DNA from 3 places in the Nonomuraea muscovyensis genome. Region 1 is predicted to be linked to each of the others. Evidence: predicted binding sites of a transcription regulator. Region 1 holds the regulator's gene; each other region holds the start of a gene.
The links. The regulator HrcA, encoded in region 1, represses chaperone genes, less so after heat shock. The targets are predictions, from matches to a motif close to TTGGCACTCTCNNNNNGAGAGTGCCAA.
Positions count from the first base shown of each region.

Region 2: a site for HrcA is predicted at 2,493-2,519, ahead of groL (chaperonin GroEL). Genes of this name have one in related genera too.
Region 3: a site for HrcA is predicted at 1,929-1,955, ahead of groL (chaperonin GroEL). Genes of this name have one in related genera too.

Region 1 covers NZ_JACHJB010000001.1:1,076,985-1,082,912, reverse strand. The annotation lists gene FHU36_RS05160 (DUF4870 domain-containing protein) at 1-336, opposite strand, end outside; gene FHU36_RS05155 (DUF3097 domain-containing protein) at 333-1,139, opposite strand; gene FHU36_RS44125 (hypothetical protein) at 1,157-2,851, opposite strand; gene hrcA (heat-inducible transcriptional repressor HrcA) at 2,998-4,011, shown strand; gene dnaJ (molecular chaperone DnaJ) at 4,023-5,162, shown strand; gene FHU36_RS05135 (16S rRNA (uracil(1498)-N(3))-methyltransferase) at 5,173-5,898, shown strand.
Region 2 covers NZ_JACHJB010000002.1:382,513-388,440, forward strand. The annotation lists gene sigJ (RNA polymerase sigma factor SigJ) at 1-731, shown strand, start outside; partial or broken gene FHU36_RS18295 (SRPBCC domain-containing protein) at 870-1,040, shown strand; gene FHU36_RS18300 (pyridoxamine 5'-phosphate oxidase family protein) at 1,182-1,547, shown strand; gene FHU36_RS18305 (TetR/AcrR family transcriptional regulator) at 1,800-2,414, opposite strand; gene groL (chaperonin GroEL) at 2,628-4,250, shown strand; gene FHU36_RS18315 (glycoside hydrolase family 113 protein) at 4,422-5,474, shown strand; gene FHU36_RS18320 (aldo-keto reductase family protein) at 5,796-5,928, shown strand, end outside.
Region 3 covers NZ_JACHJB010000001.1:1,987,870-1,993,797, reverse strand. The annotation lists gene thrC (threonine synthase) at 1-825, shown strand, start outside; gene FHU36_RS09310 (MoaD/ThiS family protein) at 849-1,124, shown strand; gene FHU36_RS09305 (cold-shock protein) at 1,511-1,711, shown strand; gene groL (chaperonin GroEL) at 2,068-3,693, shown strand; gene FHU36_RS09295 (YbhB/YbcL family Raf kinase inhibitor-like protein) at 3,957-4,532, opposite strand; gene FHU36_RS44250 (ATP-binding cassette domain-containing protein) at 4,461-5,093, shown strand; gene FHU36_RS09285 (TIM barrel protein) at 5,069-5,350, shown strand; gene FHU36_RS09280 (nucleoside/nucleotide kinase family protein) at 5,347-5,928, shown strand, end outside.

The DNA.
Region 1 (5,928 bases):
CTGCTGGTAGCCCTGCGCGGGCGGCGGGTAGCCGGCGGGCGGGGTGTGCGGCTGCCCGTACGCGTAACCGGGCTGGGCGCCCGAGCCGGGGTGCGGACCTGAGCCGGGGTGCGGACCTGAGCCGGGGTGCGGACCCGAGCCGGGGTGCGGACCTGAAGCGCCGGGTTCGGGGTGGGCCGCGTCGGGGTGGGCGTCCGAACCGGGCTGGGGGCCTGAGCCGGGGTGCGGGTCAGGGCCGGGGTGGGGCGCGGCGGCGCTCTGGTCGGGGAGGTCGGAACGGGTGACGCGCCGCGTGGCGTCGTCGTCGGGCTGAGGATGGGGTGGGTCCTGGCTCATGGTGCCTCCGTAACGAAGTCGATCAGTTCCTCGACCCGGCCCAACAGCTCGGGCTCCAGGTCGGCGAAGGTCGAGACGGCGCCGAGGATGCGCCGCCAAGCCTCGGCCGGCTCCAGACGCCAGCCCAGCGCCGCGATCACACCCTCCTTCCACGGTATCCCTCGCGGCACCTCCGGCCAGGCCGGGATGCGCAGCACGGACGGCTTGACCGCCTGCCAGACGTCCACGAACGGATGCCCCACCACCAGCACCTCGGGCGAGGTCACCCGGGCGGCGATGCGGCTCTCCTTGGAACCGGGCACGAGATGGTCGACCAGCACGCCCAGCCTGCGTCCCGGCCCGGGGCCGAACTCCTCGACGATCGCGGGCAGGTCGTCGACCCCCTCCAGGTACTCGACCACCACGCCCTCGACCCGCAGGTCGTGGCCCCAGATCTTCTCCACCAGCGCGGCGTCGTGCACGCCCTCCACGTAGATGCGGCTCTCCCGGGCGACCTTGGCCCGCAGCCCCTCCACGGCGAGCGAACCCGACGCGCTCCGCCTCGGCGCGCGCGGGCCCGGCGCGGGCCGTACGAGCGTCACGACCTTGCCCTCCAGCAGGAACGCGGCCGGCGCCAGCGGGAACAGCCTGCGCCTGCCGAACCGGTCCTCCAGCGTGACGGCCTCCTTGTCGCAGGCCACCACCGCGCCGCAGAAGCCGCTCTCGGCGTCCTCCACGACGAGGTCCGGTTCGGCGGGCACCTTGGGGATCGTGCCCTTGCCCGGCCGCCGCCAGTTGCCCGCGAGAACATCACCCTCGTACACACGGGGACCGTAGCAAATCACCCGCCCATCGCGAGGCGCTTGCGGCCGCGGCTGCGCCGGACGAGGACCACGGCGGTGACGACGATCCCGATCAGGACGCCCGCACCCGGGATGAGCAGCAGCGCCGCCACCCCGCCGGCCAGGCCGCCCGCCGAGGAGGCGAGGTCACGACCAACCCCGAAGCGCGCGTCGCCCGGCTCCTGGGTCGCGCAGGTGAGCCGGTAGTCGCCGGCCGAGGGGGCGTTGACCAGCAGGATGAGCTGCCAGCGGATGGAGCCCTGGTTGACGGTCTGGTTCGTGGTCGTGTTGACGAGCCTGGCCTGCCCGGGGCCGCCGGAGATCATGCACGTGTAGTGCACCCGGGTGGAGCTGGCGATGTAGAGGGCGGGCCGGTCGTCCGGGTCGAGGGCGACGGTGACGCTCTCGCCCGCCGCGAACGTCTTCGACGGCGCCATGTCGCTCGCCGTGCTGAACACGCCCCCCGTGAACAGGGCGACGCCCGCCACCGCGCACACCACGGCGACCGCCCAGCCACCCGCGATCCACCACAGCGACGGCTTGACCGGCCGGGAATCCGGCCGCGCGCCGAACCGGCCCCCGCCGCCGTACACGCCGGGTTGGTCGGGGCCGTACACGCCCGGCTGTCCAGGGCCGTACGGTCCGGGTTGGTCGGGGCCGTACGGTCCGGGCTGTCCGGGGCCGTACGCGCCCGGCTGTCCAGGGCCGTACGCGCCGGGCTGTCCGTAGGGCTGACCGCCCGGAGGCGCGGCCTGCCCGAACGCCGGGCCGCCCGAGGGGGGTGCCTGCCCGTACGCGGACTCGCCCGGCGGGGGAGCCTGGCCGAAGCCGGGCCCGCCGGGCGTCTGCCCCTGCCCGTAGGAGGGGTCGCCGAATGCGGGCGCCTGTCCGTACGCGGGCCCGCCGGGAGGCGGCGCCTGACCGTAGGGCGGGCCGCCGGGAGCCTGGTAGCCGTATCCGGGCGCGCTGGGCGGTTGTTGTCCATAGCCGGGCGCGCTCGGTGATTGCCGGTCGTAGCTGGGGGTGCCGGGGGGCTGCTGGCCGTAGCCGCCGAAGGCGCCGGGTGGCCCGTAGCCCGGGGTGCTGGACGGCTGGGGTCCGTACGGGTGACCGCCGGGAGGCGCCGCCTGGCCGTGGGACGGGCCGCCGGGCGGCGGATAGTCGTGCGACGGCGGCCCGCTCGGAGGCTGCGGCCCGTAACCCGGGGCGCGACTGTACCCGGCAGCGGGCGGCGGCGGCCCGGACGGCGACGCGAATGACGGTCCGGACGGCGTACCCGGCTGCGGCCCGGAGGGCGGTCCGGACGGCGCACCCGGCTGCGGCCCGGAGGGCGGTCCGGACGGCGCACCCGGCTGCGGCCCGGAGGTCGACCCGGACGGCGCGCTGGGCTGCGCGCCAGAGGGCGGCCCGGACGGGGTGTCGGGAGGGGCGTCGGAGGAGGCGTCGGAAGGGGTGCTCGCCCGCGGGTCCGAAGCGGCTTCGGCGGGCGCGTCGGAGGGGCCGCCCTGAGGCGGGTCCGGCGGGGCGTCGGCGGAGGCGTCGGACGGCTCCGCCGCGGGCGCCGGCGCAGGTGAGGAGGCGGCCGGAGGTTGCGGATCGGAGGACGGGGCACCGGAGGGTGAGGAGGCCTGACCGGGCCGCGGACCGGACCCGGGCTGCGGGCCGTTCGGCTGGGACGGGGAATCGTCGGTCATGCCGATCAGTCTGATGCCTGCGGGTTCGGGCACGCCAGGCACCCCGGTGGCCGGTCGTTATCGCACCTTCCAGGCAACGGCCGTACACTTGGCACTCGGGAACACCGAGTGCTAGGCGGTTCCCAGCAGAGGCAGGAGGTGTGCACGTGCTCGACGATCGTAAACTGGCGGTGCTCCGCGCCATTGTCGAAGACTACGTGTCCACCAACGAACCGGTGGGCTCCAAGGCGCTGGCCGAGCGCCACAACCTGAAGGTCTCCCCGGCCACCGTGCGCAACGACATGGCCGCGCTGGAGGAGGAGGGCTACATCACCCAGCCGCACACCAGCGCCGGCCGCGTGCCGACGGACAAGGGCTACCGCCTGTTCGTCGACAGGTTGTCGCAGGTCAAGCCGCTCTCCTCGGCGGAACGGCGGGCGATCGAGACGTTCCTCGCGGGCGCGGTCGACCTCGACGACGTGGTCATGCGCACCGTACGCCTGCTCGCGCAGCTCACCAGGCAGGTCGCCGTCGTGCAGTACCCGACGTTGACCCGTTCGACGGTCCGGCACGTCGAGCTGGTGCCGCTCAGCGAGCGGCGCGTCATGCTCGTGCTGATCACCAACACCGGCCGCGTCGAGCAGCGGGTGATCGAGCTGCCCGAGGTCGTGGAGGACCAGCGCATCGCCCACCTGCGCGCCGTGCTCAACGCGTGTCTCGACGGCTGCGGTCTCAGCACCGTGCCCGACCGGGTCGCCGACCTGCCCGAGCGGCTGCCGGTCGAGGACCGTCCCGCGGTGGCGACGATCCTGTCGGTGCTGCTCGAGACGCTCGTCGAACGGCACGACGAGAAGCTCGTCTTCGCCGGGGCCGCCAACCTCGCGGGCGCCGACTTCGCCACGGGCCTGCGTGACGTGCTCGAGGCGCTGGAGGAGCAGGTCGTGCTCATGCGGCTGCTCGGCGAGACTTCCACAGACACCCCGTCCGCGCTCACCGTGCGCATCGGCTCCGAAAACCCCTACCTTCGCGGCACATCCGTCGTCGCCACCGGATACGGTTCTGGCGACAACCAACTGGCCCGGCTCGGCGTGCTGGGTCCCACGAGGATGGACTACCCCGTGACGATGGGCGCCGTGCGCGCGGTGGCACGCTACGTCAGCCAGATCCTGGCTGCATCATAAGAGGTCGATAAGTGGCAAACAGCGACTACTACGCCACCCTCGGGGTGCGCCGTGACGCCAGTCAGGACGAGATCAAGAAGGCGTACCGGAGACTGGCCCGGGAGCTGCACCCCGACGTGAACCCGGATCCTGAGACCCAGGAACGGTTCAAGGAGATCACGCAGGCCTACGAGGTCCTGTCCGATCCCAACAAGCGCCAGATGTACGACCTGGGCGCCGACCCGTTCGGCGGTGCGGGCGCCGGTGCCGGGGCGGGCGGCTTCGGCGCCGGGTTCCCGTTCAGCGACATCATGGACGCCTTCTTCGGCTCGGCGGGCGGCGCGCGCGGGCCGCGCTCGCGGGCGCGCCGGGGGCGCAACGCCACGATCCGCGTCGAGCTCGACCTGCGCGAGACCGCGTTCGGCACCACCCGTGAGCTGGTCGTCGACACGGCCGTGCTGTGCGAGGTGTGTCAGGGCGCCGGGGCCGCGCCGGGCACCCACCCCGACACCTGCGACATGTGCAGCGGGCGTGGCGAGATCTCCCAGGTGACGCGGTCGTTCCTGGGCCAGGTGATGACCTCGCGGCCGTGCCCCCAGTGCGGTGGCTTCGGCTCGATCATCCGCCACCCGTGCCAGGAGTGCTCGGGTGACGGCCGCGTGCGCACCCGCCGTACGATCAAGGTCCGCATCCCGGCGGGCGTCGAGGACGGCACCCACATCCAGCTCGCCGGCGAGGGCGAGGTCGGCCCCGGCGGCGGCCCGCCCGGAGACCTGTTCCTCGAGATCGTCGAACGCCCTCACGAGATCTTCGAGCGGCGCGGCGACGACCTGCACTGCACGGTGCAGATCCCGATGACGGCCGCGGCCCTCGGCACGGTGCTGACCGTGGAGACCCTCGACGGGGCGGAGGAGATCGACGTCCGGCCGGGCACCCAGGCGGGGCAGGTCATCACGATGTACGGCAGGGGCGTGCAGCGGCTCAACGAGACCGGCCGCGGCGACCTGCTCATCCACGTCAACGTGGAGACCCCGATGCGCCTCGACCCGGCGCAGGAGGAGCTGCTGCGCGAGCTGGCCAGGCAGCGGGGCGAGGAGCGGCCGCCGGGCAAGTTCGCGCCGGGGCAGCAGGGATTCTTCTCGCGGCTGCGCGACGCGTTCAACGGCCGATGAGCCGCCGGCCGTGACCGTCCCCGTCTTCCTGTCCGACGTGCTCGACGGGCCCGAGCTGGTGCTCGGCGGCGCGGAGGGGCGGCACGCGGCCGCCGTGCGCCGGTTGCGCGCCGGCGAGCGGGTGGACCTGACCGACGGGGCCGGCGCGGTCGCCGAGTGCGTCGTGCGCGAGGTGCTCAAAGACGCGCTCCGGCTCGACGTGACGAGCCGCTACGAGATGGCGGCGCCGCAGCCGCGGCTCGTGGTCGTCCAGGGGCTGCCGAAGGGCGACCGGGGCGAGCTGGCCGTCGAGATGATGACCGAGGCCGGCGTCGACGTCATCGTGCCCTGGGCCGCCTCGCGCAGCATCACCCAGTGGAAGGGCGAGCGGGCCGCCAAGGCGCTCGGCCGGTGGCGTTCCACGGCGCGCGAGGCCGGCAAGCAGGCCCGCAGGTTCCATCTGCCGGAAGTGACCGAGCCCGCGTCCACGGCGCGGGTCGAGCAACTGCTCGCAGGTGCGGCGCTGGGGCTGGTGCTGCACGAGGAGGCGGCTGAGCCGCTGTCCGGCGTGGAGCTGCCGGCGGGCGGCGACATCGTCGTCGTGGTGGGACCCGAGGGCGGGGTCGGCGATGAGGAGCTGGGCCGGTTCAGGGCGGTGAAGGCGGTGCCGGTGCTGCTCGGGCCCACGGTGCTGCGGACGTCCACGGCCGGGGTGGCGGCTGCGGCCGTCCTGCTGGCGCGCACCGGCCGCTGGTAGGGCCGCTCGAACAGGCAAGCGCTCCCGCTA
Region 2 (5,928 bases), on a different contig from region 1:
TGACGACCGTCGCCAGTCGTATCTGCCTCGACCTGCTCGGCTCGGCACGCGCCCGGCGGGAGCGCTATGTGGGCGAATGGATCCCCGAGCCGCTGCCCGACCGTACCGAGTGGATCAGCGGGCGGCCGGGCGACGCCATGGCCGACCCGGCCGACCGGGTCACCCTGGACGAGTCGGTCAACATGGCCTTCCTCGTCGTACTCGAATCGATGACCCCGGCCGAGCGCGTCGCGTTCATCCTGCACGACGTCTTCCGCTACTCCTTCACCGAAGTGGCCGAGATCGTCGGCCGTACGCCGGCGGCCTGCCGCCAGCTCGCCTCCTCGGCCCGCCGCCGCATCCGCGCCGCGCAGGCTCCCACGACCCCGGCAGCCCAGCGCGCCGACACTGTCAGAGCCTTCAAACAGGCCTGGGGAGCCAGGGACATCGACGCCCTCATCGGCCTCCTCGACCCCGACGCCACGGCCATCGGCGACGGCGGCGGACTCGTCACAGCCGAGCTCCGCCCGGTCGAAGGCGCCGAACAGATCGCGCGCTTCTTCACCGACCGGGCCAGGACGACACCCGACGTGACGATCCTGGAGTGTACGGTCAACGGTCAGCCCGGCCTGGTGGCCCAGGTGGACGGCGGCACCGTGTCGGTGCTGGCGTTCGACGTCGCAGGAGGTCGGATCAAGCACATCTGGGCAATTCTCAACCCCGACAAGCTCCGGCCTTGGACGACGGGCTGACACGCGCCTGCGCACCATCGGCTCCGCTGCCGTCTGTCGATGCCTGCGGGCGGCAACAGGTCGTCGGCAACGCCGTCGCCGCGCACCTCGCCTGGACCGCGGTTCCGGCGCGGGACGGCCTGATCATGGCACGGCGAGGACGGCGAGTCGGGCGCCGGGTCACGCTGCGACCTGGAGATCAGCGAGCGTGACGGCGTCACCAGCGTGATACTCAACCACAGCGGCCTGCCCGACCAGCACGCGGCGGCCGAGCTCCGCGAGGGCTGGGGCCTGTGCCTGGACAACCTCGACCAGGTCATCGCCCCATGACGCGCCTCGACAACCCGACGACCTTGCCCCAGGGCGACCCGCGCCTCCTGGAGACCGACGTGGCCCAACGGCTGCTTCCACTCCACCGAACTCGCCCGCATCGCCTACGTCGCCCAGGACGGCACACCACGAGTGTTCCCCATGCTGTTCCACTGGACCGGCAGCGAGGTGGTGCTCTCCACATTCGGCGGCCTCAAGGTCAACGCCCTGCGTGCCCGTCCCGACATCGCCATCACGATCGACGCCGCCACCACTCCGCCCGCCGTACTCCTCATCCGGGGTAGGGCCGAGATCACCGACGTCGACGGCATCGTCGAAGAATACGCCGCCGCCCGGCGACGCTACGCCGGCGAGGAACAGGGCGCGGCCAACATCGCCGCGGTCGACCGGCCCGGCACCACGATGGTCCGCATCGCCGTCCGGCCGGCATGGGTCGGCGTCCTCGACTTCGTCACCCGCTTCCCCAGTGGCACGACCCCCGCTGAGTTCGCTCAGCGAGGACAATGACCCGGCCCCCGAGCCGACACCGCGATCCTGATCCGAAAGGATGAACCCGGCCGGTGCGATCACGCCGGCCGGGTTCGCGCGCGGCACCTCGCCGGCGCGGCAACGTGATCGAGCACGTTCCAGGTCCACCGCGTTCCCGATCGAAGGCCGCTACGAGAGCTCACCGGCTGCGGGTTGTCCGTGGCCATGTGAGAGCGGCTCTGGTGCACGGCTGGCGGATGACCCGCCGGTCATCTCGGCCGCGCGTGCGGGTCACTGATCCTGCGGGCCATCGGGCGGTGTGACGGGAACGACGTAGGACAGGGCGCGGCGCAGGATGGTGGCGAAGGAGTCGGTGTTGCCGGGCGCGAGCCAGTGTCGCCCCGCGACGCGGATGGCGCCGGCGACCGCAGCGGCCGTGACCGTGGGGAACAGGTCGCGTGTCGGGTCGGTGCCGGTGCGTGCCGCGATCGCCTCGGCGAGCGGGCCCTCCGCCATGGTGAACGCCTTGAGCGCCTCGCCCTCCAACTCGGGCGTCGACGTGATCATGCGCAGGCCGGCCCGGTCGGGCTCGGGGTCGGTGTAGAGGTCGATCATGGCCGCGATGACGGCCTCGCCGAGCGGCTCGTCGGCGGGCCGGGAGCGCAGTGTCTGCCCCGCGCGCCCGGCCTGGTCGGCCTGGAAGGCGCAGATCGCCTCCGCCCTGCTGGAGAAGTAGTTGTTGTAGGTGCGGGGGGAGACTCCCGCGGCCGCGGCGATGTCGTGGACGCGGACCAGGGCCAGCCCGTTGGGGCCCTGCTCGATGGCCAGGCGCAGTGCGGCGTGGCTGATCGCCTCCCGGGTGCCCTGCCGGTTGCGCGCCCGGAGATCCATGGCGTCGTCGTTCATGGCTCAACTATATCCGACATTGCGTGCCGCGCACTATGTGCGTGACACGCAAGTTGTGGGTAGAGTGCCATCGGACGCCCGGCACTCCCGCCTGGAGCGCGCCGACCACAAGGTGAGCCGGGACGGCGAGGTCCGCCTGCGGGTCGTCCACCTGCCGGCGGACGTCCGTCGCGGGCGCCGTCCCGGAGCACCCCATCAAGAGCAGGAGCAGTAATGACATCGAAGATGATTGCGTTTGACGAGGACGCCCGGCGCGGTCTCGAGCGCGGTATGAACCAGCTCGCCGACGCCGTCAAGGTGACCCTGGGGCCGAAGGGCCGCAACGTCGTGCTGGAGAAGAAGTGGGGCGCTCCCACGATCACCAACGACGGTGTGTCCATCGCCAAGGAGATCGAGCTCGAGGACCCGTGGGAGAAGATCGGGGCCGAGCTGGTCAAGGAAGTCGCCAAGAAGACGGACGACGTCGCGGGTGACGGCACCACCACCGCCACCGTGCTCGCCCAGGCGCTGGTGCGCGAGGGGCTGCGCAACGTTGCCGCCGGCGCCAACCCGATGGCCCTGAAGAAGGGCATCGAGGCCGCGGTCGAGCGCGTCAGCGAGGAGCTGTCCAAGCTGGCCAAGGACGTGGAGACCAAGGAGCAGATCGCCTCCACCGCCTCCATCTCCGCCGCCGACCCCGAGATCGGCTCGCTCATCGCCGAGGCGATGGACAAGGTCGGCAAGGAAGGCGTCATCACCGTCGAGGAGAGCAACACCTTCGGTCTGGAGCTCGAGCTCACCGAGGGCATGCGCTTCGACAAGGGTTACATCGCCCCGCTCTTCATCACCGACTCCGACCGGCTCGAAGCGGACCTCGACGATCCCTACGTCCTCATCGTGAGCGGCAAGGTCTCCGCCAACAGGGACGTGCTGCCGCTGCTCGACAAGGTCGTGCAGTCCGGCAGGCCGCTGCTGGTCATCGCCGAGGACGTCGAGGGCGAGGCCCTGGCGACCCTGGTGGTCAACAAGATGAAGGGCGTCTTCCGGTCTGTCGCGGTCAAGGCCCCGGGCTTCGGTGACCGTCGCAAGGCCATGCTCGGCGACATCGCCATCCTCGCCGGTGGCCAGGTCATCGCCGAGGAGCTCGGCCTCAAGCTGGAGAGCACCACGCTCGACCAGCTCGGCCGCGCCCGCAAGGTCGTCGTCACCAAGGACGAGACCACGATCGTCGACGGCGCGGGCGACCCCGACGCCATCGCCGGCCGGGTCAACGAGATCCGCGCCGAGATCGAGCGCACCGACTCCGACTACGACCGCGAGAAGCTCCAGGAGCGCCTGGCCAAGCTCGCCGGTGGTGTCGCCGTCATCAAGGCCGGCGCCGCGACCGAGGTCGAGCTCAAGGAGCGCAAGCACCGCATCGAGGACGCCGTGCGCAACGCCAAGGCGGCCGTCGAGGAGGGCATCGTCCCCGGCGGTGGCGTGGCGCTGCTGCAGGCCGGCGCCAAGGCGTTCGACAAGCTGGAGCTGTCGGGCGACGAGGCCACCGGTGCCGCGATCGTGCGCAAGGCTCTGGAGGAGCCGCTGAAGCAGATCGCCGTCAACGCCGGCCTTGAGGGCGGCGTCGTGGTGGAGAAGGTCCGCAACCTCACTCCGGGCGAGGGCCTCAACGCCGCCACGGGCGACTACGTCAACATGTTCGAGGCGGGCATCATCGACCCGGCCAAGGTGACGCGCTCCGCGCTGCAGAACGCCGCCTCCATCGCGGCGCTCTTCCTCACCACCGAGGCCGTCATCGCCGAGAAGCCCGAGAAGACCCCTGCCGCTCCCGCCATGCCCGGCGGTGACATGGACTTCTAGCTCCATCTTCAACCAGTGCGTCACGGACGAAGGCCGGCGATCGGGTGGGTCTTCGGGACCCGCTCGTCGATGTGCATCGGGACTACGTGCCATGAACGCTCAGCATCGACAACCCCGGTCACAGAACCCGCCCCCATGTCCCACCCGCACGACCACACGAGGAGATCCCTGATGCGTGCCTACGGTGTCACCTACGACACCGGCTTCCTGTCTGCCGGAACCACCACCCACGAGCCCTACAACCCGGACACGGTCCGCCGCGAGATGCAGATCATCCGCGACGAGCTGTCCTGCGACGCGGTCCGCATCACCGGAGGAGACCCCGACCGCCTCGAATCCGCCGCACGCCACGCCGCGCGCGCGGGCCTGGAGGTCTGGTACTCACCGTTCACCAACGGCCTCACCCAGGACGAGCTGATGGCGTTCATCGTCGACGCCGCCGGACGTGCCGAACACCTGCGCCGGGAAGGGGCGCGCGTCGTCCTCCTCACCGGCTCCGAGATCAGCTTGTTCACCAGCGGCTTTCTGCCCGGTGACAGCCTGGAGGAGCGGCTTGGCGTGATAGCCGAGCCCGCACGGGTGCGCGCCGCGCTCCCCGAACTGCGCGCCCGCGTCAACGCCTTCCTCACCCGGGCCGTCGCCGCGGTGCGCGAACGGTTCGACGGCCAGGTCAGCTACGCCTGCCTGCCCTTCGAAGGCGTGGACTGGACCCCGTTCGACATGATCGCCACCGACGCCGGCTACCGCGACGCGACCACCGCGCCCGGTTTCCGTGCGGGTCTGCGCGCGCAGACCTCGCAGGGCAAGCCGTTCGCCGTCACCGAGTTCGGCTGCACCACCCACCGCGGCGCCGCCGAGCTGGGCGGACGCGGCGACTCCATCGTCGAGTGGGACGATCGCGCCCGCGCCGTCCGCCTGACCACGGCCGTCACGCGGGACGAAGCGGAACAAGCCCAATACGTGCGCGAGCTCCTCGACATCTATGACGAGGAGGGCACGGACACGGCGTTCGTCAACACGTTCGCCCGCCGGGATCTGCCGACGTCCTCGGAGCCCGAACGGGACTTCGACACCGCAAGCTTCGGCATCGTCAAGATCCTGGAGCACGGCCGCACGGGCACTGCCTATCCGGGGCTGCCGTGGGAACCCAAGGCCGCCTTCCACGCCCTGGCCGCATACGGACGCGCCAGGAGGGCCGAGACCGAAGCGAGGACGCCGGCGTGACGCTGCCAACCGCGGAGCTCGGAAGGACCGGACTGCGGGCGAGCCGCCTCGGCTACGGATCGGTGGAGATGCGCGGGCCGCGGGCGTGGGGCAAGCCGATAGGCGACGACCAGGCCCGCACGGCGTTGAACACGATCCTCGACTCGGGCTCCGCCGCACGTCTACACGAAGGCGAACGTCCGCGCGTGCGTCGAGCAGAGCCTGCGCCGGATGCGCACCCACCACCTTGACATCTTGATGGTGCACATGAGCCCGAGCGTCGCAGATGCAGGCCGAGGACACCATCGAGCTGCCGACCCTCCAGGAGGAAGGCGCGATCCGATGCGCCGGCCACTCGCCGACCACCACGCGCGGCTCGCCGCCGCCGGCCTGGACGATCTGGCAGACGGCGCCTCGACGATGGAATTCCTGCTCCGCTTCATCCTCAGCCACCAAGATCTTCACTCGATGATCG
Region 3 (5,928 bases), 910 kb from region 1:
AACCTCGCCGGTGCGGTGACGGCCGCCGCGGCGCGGGCGGGGCTGGACGCGTGCGTGTTCATCCCCGCCGACCTGGAGCAGGCCAAGATCGCCATGGCGCGGGTGTTCGGCGGCAGGCTGATCGGCATCGAGGGCACCTACGACGAGGTCAACCGGTTCTGCTCGGAGCTGATCGGCGACCCGCTGGGCGACAAGTGGGGCTTCGTCAACGTCAACCTGCGGCCCTACTACGCCGAGGGCTCCAAGACGCTCGCCTACGAGATCGCCGAGCAGCTCGGCTGGCGGCTGCCCGAGCAGATCGTCATCCCGATCGCCTCCGGTTCCCAGCTCACGAAGATCGACAAGGGCTTCAAGGAGCTGATCGCGCTGGGGCTGGTCGAGGACCGGCCGTACAAGGTCTTCGGCGCGCAGGCGCAGGGCTGCTCGCCGGTGTCGGCCGCCTTCAAGGCGGGCCACGACGTGGTCCAGCCGGTCAAGCCCGACACCATCGCCAAGTCCCTGGCCATCGGCAACCCCGCCGACGGGCCGTACGTGCTTGACATCGCCCGCCGCACCGGCGGGGCGGTCGAGGACGTCACCGACGCCGAGATCGTCGCCGCGATCAAGCTGCTCGCCTCGACCGAGGGTGTCTTCGCCGAGACGGCCGGCGGGGTCACCGTCGGCGTGCTGAAGAAGCTCGTCGAGAGCGGGCGGCTCGACCCCGAGGCGGAGACCGTGGTGCTCAACACCGGCGACGGGCTCAAGACGCTCGACGCGGTGTCCGGCGACGCGGCGCCCACGGCCGTGATCCGGCCCTCTCTCGACGCGTTCCGCGCGGCTGTCTGACAACCAGGAAAGGCGAGGTAAAGATGAGTGTTTCGGTACGGATTCCGACCATCCTGCGCACCTACACCGGCGGAAACGCGGAAGTGAGTGGCGAAGGCGCGACTCTTCGTGACGTTCTCGCGAAGCTCGACTCCGACTACCCGGGGATCGGCGCGCGAATTTTGGATGAATCGGGCAAGATTCGCCGTTTTGTCAACGTTTACGTGGGTGAAGAGGACGTCCGTTTCGCCGAAGGGCTGGACACTCCGGCGCCCGACGGTGTCCAGATCTCCATCATCCCGGCCGTCGCGGGCGGCTGACCGCTCGCCGGTTCGTAGCCGGCCGGCCGACGTCCGGCCCGTGCATGCGGGACTCGCGCCCCGGCCGGCGTGCGGGTCGCGATCCCGGTGCGGGAGGCGCGATCCCGTTCGCGGACGGCTGAAGCGGTCGTCCGGATCGCAGGCCGCGGCCACAACGCAGCACCAGAAGGCGCCCCTTGTGGGCGCCTTCCGCTTTTTGGGGAATTTCAAACTTGAACGAGCCCACTGGGATGAATTGCGCAGTTCGTTCTTTGACACTGTTGCCAAACGCCGTGCCACAGGTATGGTCGAGGCGATCGTCCGCCTGATTTCACCATAAGTCGTGACGATTGCGGGTCTCGCGGAGGAATGGGCGGGATCCGCGAGACCAGTAAGAGGAGTCGGAAGTGGCGCAGGGCACCGTCAAGTGGTTCAACGCGGACAAGGGCTACGGCTTCATCGCGGTAGACGGTGGTAAGGATGTATTCGTTCATTACTCGGCCATCATGATGGACGGCTATCGCTCTCTGGAGCAGGGCCAGCGCGTCGAGTTCGAGATCACACAGGGCCAGAAGGGGCCGCAGGCGGAATCCGTCCGCACGGTCTGATCCACCTCACTGGCGCGCATCGGCAGGCCGTACGGCAGCGCAGTCCGGCGCGGCCTGTCGTTCCCCCCTCCACCGGAGATGCGGCGGGCCTCTCGCAGGCCCGCCGCACGGGGACCTCTCGGGTAATCGTCCCGTTCTGTCCTGGACAACCCTTGGTCTGAGCTGGGCAGGGGCGGAGTTGGCTTGCACTCGGCGGGGTAGAGTGCTAAACAATTCGTTGGCACTCTCTGTTCGTGAGTGCCAGCAACGGGGATCGAGACGATGGGGTTCGCCAACGGAGACGCGGGCCCACATGCCGTCGCGGGCGTCGGCTCGGTCCACTACCAAGCCACCCTGTATCTGGGAGGTCTAGCCTTATGGCAGCCAAGATGATTGCGTTTGACGAGGACGCCCGGCGCGGTCTCGAGCGCGGTATGAACCAGCTCGCCGACGCCGTCAAGGTGACCCTGGGGCCGAAGGGCCGCAACGTCGTGCTGGAGAAGAAGTGGGGCGCTCCCACGATCACCAACGACGGTGTGTCCATCGCCAAGGAGATCGAGCTCGAGGACCCGTGGGAGAAGATCGGGGCCGAGCTGGTCAAGGAAGTCGCCAAGAAGACGGACGACGTCGCGGGTGACGGCACCACCACCGCCACCGTGCTCGCCCAGGCGCTGGTGCGCGAGGGGCTGCGCAACGTTGCCGCCGGCGCCAACCCGATGGCCCTGAAGAAGGGCATCGAGGCCGCGGTCGAGCGCGTCAGCGAGGAGCTGTCCAAGCTGGCCAAGGACGTGGAGACCAAGGAGCAGATCGCCTCCACCGCCTCCATCTCCGCCGCCGACCCCGAGATCGGCTCGCTCATCGCCGAGGCGATGGACAAGGTCGGCAAGGAAGGCGTCATCACCGTCGAGGAGAGCAACACCTTCGGTCTGGAGCTCGAGCTCACCGAGGGCATGCGCTTCGACAAGGGCATGACGTCGATGTACTTCGTCACCGACTCGGACCGCATGGAGGCCGTGCTCGAGGACCCGTACATCCTGATCGTCAACTCCAAGATCTCGGCCAACAAGGACCTGCTGCCGCTGCTCGACAAGGTCGTGCAGTCCGGCAAGCCGCTCCTGATCATCGCCGAGGACATCGAGGGCGAGGCCCTGGCGACCCTGGTCGTCAACAAGATCCGCGGCCTGTTCCGCTCCGTGGCCGTCAAGGCCCCGGGCTTCGGTGACCGTCGCAAGGCCATGCTCGGCGACATCGCCATCCTCGCCGGTGGCCAGGTCATCGCCGAGGAGCTCGGCCTCAAGCTGGAGAGCACCACGCTCGACCAGCTCGGCCGCGCCCGCAAGGTCGTCGTCACCAAGGACGAGACCACGATCGTCGACGGCGCGGGCGACCCCGACGCCATCGCCGGCCGGGTCAACGAGATCCGCGCCGAGATCGAGCGCACCGACTCCGACTACGACCGCGAGAAGCTCCAGGAGCGCCTGGCCAAGCTCGCCGGTGGTGTCGCCGTCATCAAGGCCGGCGCCGCGACCGAGGTCGAGCTCAAGGAGCGCAAGCACCGCATCGAGGACGCCGTGCGCAACGCCAAGGCGGCCGTCGAGGAGGGCATCGTCCCCGGCGGTGGCGTGGCGCTGCTGCAGGCCGGCGCCAAGGCGTTCGACAAGCTGGAGCTGTCGGGCGACGAGGCCACCGGTGCCGCGATCGTGCGCAAGGCTCTGGAGGAGCCGCTGAAGCAGATCGCCGTCAACGCCGGCCTTGAGGGCGGCGTCGTGGTGGAGAAGGTCCGCAACCTCACTCCGGGCGAGGGCCTCAACGCCGCCACGGGCGACTACGTCAACATGTTCGAGGCGGGCATCATCGACCCGGCCAAGGTGACGCGCTCCGCGCTGCAGAACGCCGCCTCCATCGCGGCGCTCTTCCTCACCACCGAGGCCGTCATCGCCGAGAAGCCCGAGAAGACCCCTGCCGCTCCCGCCATGCCCGGCGGCGGCGACATGGACTTCTGACGCCTTCCAGGCACCCTGCAGCACCCATCGGGCGACCCGGCACCACCGGGTCGCCCGATTCGTTGTGTGGCTGCCTGCTCGCGGTCGTGAAGGCGGACTGGGCCGTGCGGCGGGTGGGGTTCGGCGGTGCTGTGCCGTGAAGGCGGACTGGGTCGTGAAGGCGGACCGTGCGGCGGGTCACCTGGCGGTGCCGGGTGGAAGCGGGCCGCGGCGGGCGGCCCGCTCGCCGGGAGGCGGGGAGCGGGCCGGGCCGTGGAGCGGGGTCAGACGCCGAAGTGGGGGATGATGTGGCCGCGGGCCAGGGTGTTGGCGGTGATGTTGAAGCCGACCACCGCCGGGCTGGCGTCGGTGTCGACGCCCAGCTCGTCGACGCCCAGGGCGTGGACCGTGAAGACGTAGCGGTGCGGGTCGCCGGGCGGGGGAGCGGCGCCGCCGTAGGCCTTGACGCCGTAGTCGTTGCGGGCGTGGGCCGCGCCCTCCGGCAGCCCCTTGAACTCCGGCGCGGTGCCGGCGCCCGTGGGCAGCTCGGTGACCGAGGCCGGGATGCCGAACAGCACCCAGTGCCAGAATCCGCTGCCCGTCGGCGCGTCGGGGTCGAAGCAGGTGACGGCGTAGCCGCGGGTGCCCTCCGGGGCGCCGGACCAGCGCAGGGCGGGCGAGAGGTTCTGGCCGGTCATGCCCCAGTCGTTGAAGACGTGCAGGTCTCCCAGCCTCTCCCCGTCCATGATGTCGTCGCTCTCGACGGTGAGCGCGGGGACCGACGGCAGATGTTCGTGCGGCAGCGGTGCGGGCACGACGTTGCTCCTTCGTTGGCGGCCTTGCGTGGTCTTTCCCGCCATCCTAGAAGCGCCGACCCCGTACGGGCGGTTCTCCACGACGGGACGGGCGCAGCCAGATTCGGGCGCGCCAGAACTGGGGCGCCGACAGCGGGGGCGCCATGGGCGGGGCCGCTGTGGGCGGGCGCCGGGAGCGGGTGTGCCCTGAACGGGGGTGCCGGGGCGGGGCCGGGGGCGGGCAGGTCCACCCTCGTGCGCTGCGTCTCCGGCATCCACCGGCCGGACCGCGGGCAGATCTTCTTCGACGGCGAGGAGCGGGCGTTCCACTCGCCCGAGAAGGCCCGCGAGGCGGGCATCGAGACCGTCCACCAGAACCTCGCGCTCGTCGAGGACCTCACCGTGTGGCAGAACCTGTTCCTCAACCGCGAGCTCGTCCGCAGGCCGGGCCCCGTCGCCCTCCTGGACCGGCGCGCGATGCGGGACCGCGCCCGCGAGATGGTCTCGACGCTCACGGTCAACGTTCCCGCCGTGGGCTCGCGCGTGCGGCCAGGGGCCCGCGCCCGGCATCCTCGATCGAGGAGGACGATCGCGTCCGGCCGGTGCACGAGGTCGGCGACCGGCTAGGGTACGTCTATGTCGGCGAGAACCACCGTGGCTACCTCGGATCGGGGCACCTCGACTTCACCGCGTTCTTCCACACGCTGGGCGACATCGGCTACACGGGGCCGATCACGTTCGAGTCGTTCTCCTCGGCGGTCGTGATGCGCGGCCTGTCCAACGACCTGGCCATCTGGCGCAACCTGTGGTCCGACGGCGAGGACCTGGCCCGCCACGCCCGCGCCTTCATCGACGGCCACCTGCGGGTGGGCCGCGCCCGATGACCCTGGACGACCTGGCCGCCCGCGCCCGCCACCTGGCCACCGGCCGCGGGCGGGCCGTGCTCGGCATCACCGGGAGCCCCGGGGCGGGCAAGTCCACGCTGGCCGAGCACCTGGTCGCGGCGCTGCGGCAGGCGCCGCCGCCCGGGCACGCCGCCGACTGGGTGGCCCACGTGCCGATGGACGGCTTCCACCTCGCCGACGTCGAGCTCGACCGGCTCGGGCGGCGCGCCCGCAAGGGGGCGCCCGACACGTTCGACGCGGCGGGGTACGCGGCCCTGCTGCGCCGGCTGCGCGAGGACGAGGACGAGGTGGTCTACGCCCCGGCCTTCGAGCGCGACCTGGAACAGCCGATCGCGGGCAGCATCCCGGTGTTCCGGGCCGCCCGGCTCGTCGTCACGGAGGGCAACTACCTGCTGCTCGACCAGGGCGACTGGAAGCGGGTGCGGGCCGGCCTGGACGAGGTCTGGTTCTGCGCCCTCGACTCCGGCGAGCGGCTGCGCCGCCTCATCGCCCGGCACGAGAGGTTCGGCAAGGACCACGACGCGGCCGTGGCCTGGGTGATGGGGACCGACCAGCGC